DNA from 2 places in the Buttiauxella noackiae genome. Region 1 is predicted to be linked to the other one. Evidence: predicted binding sites of a transcription regulator. Region 1 holds the regulator's gene; the other holds the start of a gene.

Region 1 (4,189 bases):
AACCCAGGCTCCTGCATTGCTTGATTCAGGGAGTTAAACAGAGCGTTATGTGCCTGGTTGACCTTCATGCGTTCATAAGCCAGCGGCGTTGGTTCGGGGTCATTACTTAGAATCAGGCGAATGGCACTTTGATCCCTTTCCAGCGCATCGTGCGCGTTCTGGCGCAACAAGCCACTCTGCCATTGTGGCCATAGCCACACCATACCGCCAAAGGCTATCAAACAGCCTAGCAAGGTATCTATCAGGCGAGGGACGATGTACTGCTCGGCACTTAATGTTATCAATTGCAGGGTATAAACGGCTGTCACCGTAAAGCCTATCGTCGCCCAGCCGTAGCTTTTGCGAATAAACAAATAGCTCACCAGCGTAATGACCAACATCGCGCCCAGGGCAATGCTTTGCGGGAAGTGGAAGTGCAGCGCAATACCTGCGATGGCAAGGCCTGCGATGGTGCCAGCCGAACGGTGGAGAATTCGAACACGTGTGGCACCGTAGCCGTTTTGTGTCACGAACATCACCGTCATTAAAATCCAGTAGGGCTTGGGCAGATGTAAAAATGCACCTAACAGACTGGCTATCGTGAGCATCACACCCAATCTTGCTGCGTTGCGAAGCGCCGCTGACTTCAATGATAAATAGCTTTTTAATGCCGCCCACAGCGGCAAACGGCGCTGCCGGTCTTCCATTAAATCACGGACATAGAGTGGGCGTTGAGTGCGTAGCACGCGAGCGACACGGCTGAAGTGGTAATGACAAAATTGCCCTACCGGGTTATCTGGATTCTGTCGGGCGATTTTCTCAAGGGCATCGATCTGTTTTTCCATCGTAAAACGCTGTGGATAACGATGATAAAGAATATCGTCAGCCAGTACACGTAGCCGCGCCGCGATTGTCTGGGCATTCCAGCGAATAACCGCTTCTGCATGGCTTTTCTCGACGAGTTTTTGCACTTCCGCAGGCTGGTGAAGGCTTACCGAGATGTGTTCCTGTAAATCTAAAGCCACCTGAAAAGCACGCAGCAAGCGCTTGTAGCCGTTATGCTGATTCGCCGCCAGCATATGAAGCTGTTGGTAGCATTGAGTAATGAGATCTACTGCTTTTTGCTGACGAGCCAGTAGCGGAGGCAGCGCTTTTTCCGGATCGGTATGTTGAGTCAGCATGCCGTATTTTGCTTCACAGTAATCTGCTAACTGCCGATAGAGCAGGCTCAATGATTCGCGTAATGGCTGCTCGCGCCACATCCAGAACCAAAACCAGTTAAATACGCCGTACCAAATCGTACCGGAGACATAAAGTAGCATCGGCTTCCAGATTGGCATATTCCCGGCCATGCTGAGCGTAAAAATAGCGGCAATCAGTGAAGCGGGAAGTAGACGCGCGTGAAGTGAGCTGATTTCTGCCGTGACACCCAGTAAAAGTGCCATCACAACAAGAATGATAGGCAGTGGCACACTGGTATACAAAAGTAGCAACTGCATGATCAAGCTACTGATGGCAAAAAGGCTGCCGCCAATAATCAAACGTTTGAAGAAGCGCTTATGGGGAGTGTCAAGGCCCGCAATATTGCAGCAGGCAGGAACTAACGAGAAAAGCAGGCCAGACTGGAGATCGCCAACGAGTAAACCTACCGCCACAGGGAGGCACAGCACCAGCGTTTGTCGCAGTGCGTAATTCACCTCGGGATGGTAGATAACTCTTCGCCACATAAACCCTTCTTACTTAAAGCTGCAGCGGCGTTAGCTGCATTCATTCACCCGAATCACTTACTTGAGTAAGCTCATCGGGATGAACTCACTTGCTGCCTAAACGGGTTTCAGATTTGGTTTTTTTGAGACAAAAATGGCGTGTTATTGAAGTAACACGCCATTTTTTTAGACGGAGATTAACGAGTGCCGTATACGACGATCGTTTTACCGTGAGCGGAGATCAGATTTTGATCTTCCAGCATTTTCAAGATGCGACCAACAGTTTCGCGAGAGCAACCCACGATCTGACCGATTTCCTGACGGGTAATTTTAATCTGCATACCGTCCGGGTGGGTCATTGCATCAGGTTGTTTAGCAAGGTTCAGCAGTGTCTGCGCGATACGACCGGTAACGTCCAGGAATGCCAGGTTGCCTACTTTCTCAGAAGTGACTTGCAGACGGCGTGCCATCTGCGAAGAAAGGCGCATCAGAATGTCTGGGTTGACCTGGATTAGCTGGCGGAATTTTTTATATGAAATTTCAGCCACTTCACAGGCACTTTTAGCACGAACCCAGGCACTACGCTCCTGACCTTCTTCGAACAGCCCTAACTCACCAATGAAATCGCCCTGATTTAGATAGGAGAGGATCATTTCCTTGCCCTCTTCATCTTTAATCAGAACAGCCACAGAGCCCTTGACGATGTAATACAGCGTCTCTGCCTTCTCACCTTGGTGAATGAGTGTGCTCTTCGATGGATACTTATGAATGTGGCAATGGGACAAGAACCATTCGAGAGTCGGGTCTGTTTGCGGTTTGCCAAGCACCATGCGCGGTTATCCTCTGTTTTATAACTGGCTACCAACGACAGGACGCTAAACATCCTGTCTGGCGTTGCAAGTAATTAGAATATTCCCCACCTTGGGGAGATGGCATGCAAGTCATTCTTGCTGCCTGTAATTAGTGATGTCCTCTGCATACATGCATTACGTCAATGTATCGATGTAGCATCTGGATTGTTTTAGCATAGCTTTTGACAAGTGTCTCCTGTTGTATCGTTTCAGCTTGACGCATGTCGCCTTCCGTTGCCAGATTTGCTGAATCTGCGTACTCTGAACGGTAATTTATCTACAGGAGTAAGTAGCATGCAGGCACGAGTGAAATGGGTTGAAGGGTTTACCTTCCTGGGTGAATCCGCTTCAGGGCACCAGATTCTTATGGATGGCAATTCTGGTGATAAAGCACCAAGCCCAATGGAAATGGTGCTGATGTCCGTTGGCGGTTGCAGTGCAATTGACGTAGTTTCTATTTTGCAAAAAGGCCGCTACACCGTGACCGACTGTGAAGTGAAACTGACCTCTGAGCGCCGTGAAGAGGCTCCGCGTTTGTTTACACATATCAATCTGCATTTCATCGTGACAGGCAAAGAGTTAAAAGATGCTGCAGTTTCCCGCGCAGTAGATCTCTCTGCTGAGAAGTACTGCTCTGTTGCACTGATGCTTGAAAAAGCTGTCAATGTTACTCATAGCTATGAAGTGATTGAAGGCTAATTTATCCGTTATCCTTCGAGCAGCAGGGGGTTGTGAGTGCCGCCCACCAGCAAATCGAATGCTAACGGGCATAAGTCATGACAAGGGCGGTGATCAATCGCCCTGATTAATATTTCGCCCTTCCGCCAACCGTTTCACTAACGGTGTCATAATCAATTCCATCGCCAGCCCCATCTTGCCGCCCGGCACCACCAATGTATTGATATGCGAAATAAATGAGCCTTGTAGCATGGCGAGTAAATACGGGAAATCGATGTCATCCAGCCCGCGAAAATGAATCACCACAAAACTTTCATCCAGTGACGGGATGCCGCGAGCCGCAAATGGGTTCGACGTATCAACAGTTGGGACGCGCTGGAAGTTGATGTGGGTGCGAGAGAATTGCGGCGTGATGTAATTGATATAGTCATCCATAGAACGAACCACAGAATCCATTACCGCTTCACGGGAATGCCCGCGCTCGCTGGTATCTCGCACCAGTTTTTGTATCCACTCCAGGTTCACAATCGGTACCACACCAACCAGTAAATCCACGGCTTTGGCTACATCATGCTGTGGCGTGACCACACCGCCGTGCAAACCTTCATAAAACAAAACATCAGTGGGTTCTGGTAGTGGCTGCCATGGCGTAAAGGTTCCGGGGATTTGGTTCCAGGGTACTGCTTCATCGTAAGTATGTAGATACTTGCGTGACTTACCTTGCCCGGTTCTCCCGTACTCAATGAAAGTTTGCTCAAGTAAACCAAAGTCATTGGCTTCCGGGCCGAAATAGCTGATATGGCGCCCAAGGTCGCGTGCTTTACGAATAGCCATATCCATTTCAGGACGAGTGAAACGATGGAAACTGTCACCTTCAACTTCCGCTGCACGTAAATTGAGTTGCTGGAAGATTTTACGGAAAGCAAGGCTGGTGGTTGTCGTTCCCGCGCCGCTGGAACCTGTAACGGCAATAAC
Region 2 (4,189 bases), on a different contig from region 1:
ACTGAAGATGAGGAGCAGCAAGCTGAGTTATTACTTCAATATTTTGGTGGGAAACCGAATATTAAAAATATTGATGCTTGTATTACCCGCCTGCGTGTCACTGTAGATGATTTATCGAAAGTGAATACTGATACATTACAGAAAACAGGTGCGCTAGGTGTGGTGATATTAGGGAAGGAAGTTCATGCAATATTTGGTAAGCAGTCTGATAATTTACGAAAGATAATGGATGAGCATTTTTCTAAGTCGTAAAAATAACCGTTTAAAATAAAAAGTGATAACCACTTTTGGTGGTTATCACAAAGTTTAGCCAAAGCATAAATAATGTTATGCACTAAGTGACGAGTGGCAATAATGGGTAATAAATTCGTCAATGATCTTTGGAGATACAACCCTGATACTGTTTACTGCAATATGAGTAATGGCATTACCACCATGCTTCGACCTGGACACCGAAGTTCCAGGTATCGCTAGCAGTACGGTCGTTGAATGGCTTGCCATTTTCTGAATCATTTAAATAAGATGCAAATACACGTAGTTCTGGACGAGACATGAAGTCAGGGCCATCAGCTAAACCTAAAGCAATGGTATATTTCTCACCGCTTTGCTTATAGTTAGAACCGTCTTTGTAATTGTCTTTTTGGTAGAAACCACCTACTTCGCCAATTGCACGAACATATTGCGTAAATTGATATTGAGCACGGCCTACAAGCGAGAACAGACTGGTATCGTCGGTGTACTGTGTAATATTATCGGCAGAACCCCAGGTCAAAACATGGTTGATAGAGAATTTGTCAGTAATAGGGATAAGACCTGTGTTAATAACACGATAGCCTTTTGCATCGTTGGTCATATTCCACATGTCATACCAACCGCCCCCCTGAGAAACCATATTCTGGGCTAGTCCCTTATTAGCGTATTGCAGAACGGTCTTATTGTAGCCGCCGAACATATCCTGGCTAATTTCGCCAGTAAGCATGACACCATTGTCGGCATCATATAAACCGCCGTACTCTTCTTTTTGTTTATCAGTAGAATTTGGCATTGCGTAGTCAATACCCACTTCGACCCACGAACCTGCCCATGGTTTCAGGCCTGCATAACGCAAGTCGATGTAGTTGATATTTACGTCATTGTCACCGTCAACCCGGTAATCGACATCGTTGGCATCGCCACGAATCCAGGCAAGAGATACAGCACCAGGGCCAACGGTATAGTTTTCAATACCTGCACCAGAACCAGAAATGTTCCAGTATTTGGTGTCAATGATATGTAAGTCGTGGCGTTGGTAGTAACGCTTGCCGCCCCAGATAACCGCATTCTTATCACCGGGAACGAGACCTTTAATTTGTAGGTTTAGCTGGCGCAGGCCGAATTGTGCATCGTCATTAAAGGTGGTTTCGCTATCGTTAGAACCGTCGGACACCATGCTGATCATGCTGTCGAGGTAGAAACTAACATCATCTTTTTTATAAACCTCAGAACCTAACTCCAGCTCGCCATATGTGTCCGCTTCGTTACCAAGGCGACCTACTTTGTTCTTTTGCCATTCTTGCAGCCCTCCATCGCTTGATACACCTACGCCAGAACGCAGATAGCCGTGGAAGTCAATTTTTTCGATTGCAAATACAGATGGTGAAGTCAGCGCAACGGCTAACGCGACGGACAAAGTGCGTAAGCTGGTTTTCATGTTATCCCCTTTATAGTTTTGTATTACGTTCACATAACGGGTGCAATAAAATGCCTAAACATAATTTCAAGCAATTGGTTAGTTGATTTATTGTGATTTAGTGCAAATAAATCAGCGTTATTTGTAACAATAAGTGACGGGGCTCACCAGTTTTTGATATGTGATCGTAGTACAATTGTTTTGTCGGGTGAGAGGTCGAATTGGGCGATTAGTCATTTAATTTATTGCCCTGATACAATTATTGAAGAACACTTACTGGGAACCTGACTATGAAGTCGAAAAGCGCCACTTTAGAAGATGTTGCCCGCCATGCAGGGGTTTCTTACCAGACTGTTTCAAGAGTGCTGAATAAATCAGCCAATGTTTCGGAGGCTACGCGCCGCAAGGTTGAACAATCCATAGAGCAGTTGCGATACGTACCTAACCGTGTTGCGCAACAGTTAGTTGGCAAGCAAAGTATGACAGTGGGGCTGGTCACCACTTCATTGGCATTACACGCGCCTTCGCAAGTCGCGGCGGCGGTAAAAAACTATGCCAATATTGAAGGTTATCAGGTGCTGATTTCCATGATTGATGAGAGCGTAAAACAAAGCATTCAAAACTCCATCAATGAACTCAAGTCTCAGCGGGTAGATAAGGTGATTATCAACGTCCCCCTGGAGACTGATGAGGCAGAGAGAATCGCGGCAGAGAATGAAGATGTCATTTGTTTATTTCTGGATGTTGACCCCTACAGCTCCGTGTTTAACGTTTCGTTTAACCCAGCAGATGGCACCCGAGCGAGCGTTAAATACCTCTATGAATTAGGGCATCGGGACATTGCATTACTGGCAGGGCCAAAGGCGTCGGTTTCGGCGAATCTACGTCTGAAGAGCTGGCTTGAAACTCTCCAGGGTTACAGTTTAAAACCGGTGAGTGTCATTCATGGTAATTGGGATGCGCAAAGTGGTTATGTTGGCGCCCTGCAAATGTTACGTGAAACCCCCAACTTTAGTGCGGTGCTGGTCGCGAATGACCAGATGGCGCTTGGGGTGCTTAGTGCTTTTCACCAGAATCAATTGTCGATCCCCGGACATAAGTCGGTTATCGGTTATGACGATACTTATGAAAGCTCTTTTTTCTATCCGGCTCTGACGACGGTTTCGTTGGATTTAGATTTGCAGGGTAGGGAGGCCGTGCGGCGTATTCTGAGTGCGAGCGATAACGAAACACTTCGTTCATCATCAATCTTGCCAGCCAAACTGGTGGTGCGAAACTCAACCGGGCCTCAGGTTGAAGAACATCGCGATATTCAAAAAATAGCTGAAGAGTTACGTTTGATTGCCCAACGTTTATCTCGCTGAGCAATCACCCTAAAGCTTAACGTCGGTGCGCCAGGCGGCGCACCAGACGATCTCCAATACTTTGTACCAATTGCACCATCGCGACCAGAATGACAACGGTGCCAACCATGACCTGGTCGTTAAACCGCTGGTAACCGTAGCGAATCGCCAGATCTCCCAGACCGCCACCACCAATTACGCCCGCCATCGACGAAAAACCAATGAGCATTACGATAGTAAGAGTGATCCCTGCCAGTAGCGCAGGCAGCGCTTCGGGGAGCAGCACTTTGGTGATGATATGCCAGACATTTCCTCCCATGGATAAAATGGCCTCAATACGACCTTTATCGACCTCATCTAACGCGTTTTCTACTACACGCGCAAAGAAGGGGAAGGCACCAATAGTTATCGGAACCACTGCGGCTGTGCTGCCTAACGTAGTGCCGATAATTATGCGGGTAAAAGGAATCAGCGCAATTAACAGCACAATAAACGGCAGTGAACGCCCGACATTCACGACACTGCCAATGACCTGATTGAATAGCGGAGCGGGTAATACGCCATCACGACGAGTGAGGAATAACAGTACCCCTAACGGCAATCCAATAAGCACGGTAAACAATGCCGCAAGGCTTACCATGTACAGTGTATCCAGCGAACCATCGAGCAGTAATGGCCATAAATCCCCCCAGTCTAGGCGACTTCGCATAATAGACTCCTTGTTATACCAATACGGCGTAAGAATGCCTGTTCCGCAGCATCTCCAGGGAGCAAAGCCTGACGCAGACGAGATCTGGGGATGACCAGCAATTCAGACAGCGAGCCACTTTCTATAAGCTTGCCGTGTTCCAGCAATGCCGCGTGGTCACAGATAGCTTTTACCACCTCCAGTTGATGGGTTATCAGCACAATGGTGACGCCGAGTTTATGGTTAATATCCTTCAGCAGTGCCAATACGGACGCGGTGGTTTCACTATCTAATGCGCTGGTCGCTTCATCACACAGCAGAACATCAGGATGGGCAGCCAGTGCACGAGCAATTCCCACACGTTGTTTTTGCCCACCGGAAAGTTGTGAAGGAAAAGCCTGTGCTTTATCGCTAAGGCCGACTAACTCGAGTAGTTCCGTGATGCGTGTTTGTCGTTCTTCACGGGGAAGACCCGCAATTTCTAACGGT

The links. Region 1 encodes CRP, which controls carbon source genes, mostly activating them, when cyclic AMP is high. Its sites were predicted from a motif close to ATGTGANNNNNNTCACAT; they were not measured.
Region 2: the regulator CRP is predicted to act here: its motif matches at 1,781-1,798, upstream of IX31_RS10920 (maltoporin).

What each region holds. Positions count from the first base shown of each region.
Region 1 covers NZ_JPRU01000003.1:15,714-19,902, reverse strand. Annotated here, with positions in the region: gene IX31_RS15970 (YccS/YhfK family putative transporter) at 1-1,706, opposite strand, end outside; gene crp (cAMP-activated global transcriptional regulator CRP) at 1,883-2,515, opposite strand; gene IX31_RS15960 (OsmC family protein) at 2,831-3,235, shown strand; gene IX31_RS15955 (phosphoribulokinase) at 3,329-4,189, opposite strand, start outside.
Region 2 covers NZ_JPRU01000002.1:542,431-546,619, forward strand. Annotated here, with positions in the region: gene IX31_RS10915 (PTS sugar transporter subunit IIB) at 1-252, shown strand, start outside; gene IX31_RS10920 (maltoporin) at 428-1,690, opposite strand; gene IX31_RS10925 (LacI family DNA-binding transcriptional regulator) at 1,960-3,033, shown strand; gene IX31_RS10930 (methionine ABC transporter permease) at 3,050-3,721, opposite strand; gene IX31_RS10935 (methionine ABC transporter ATP-binding protein) at 3,706-4,189, opposite strand, start outside.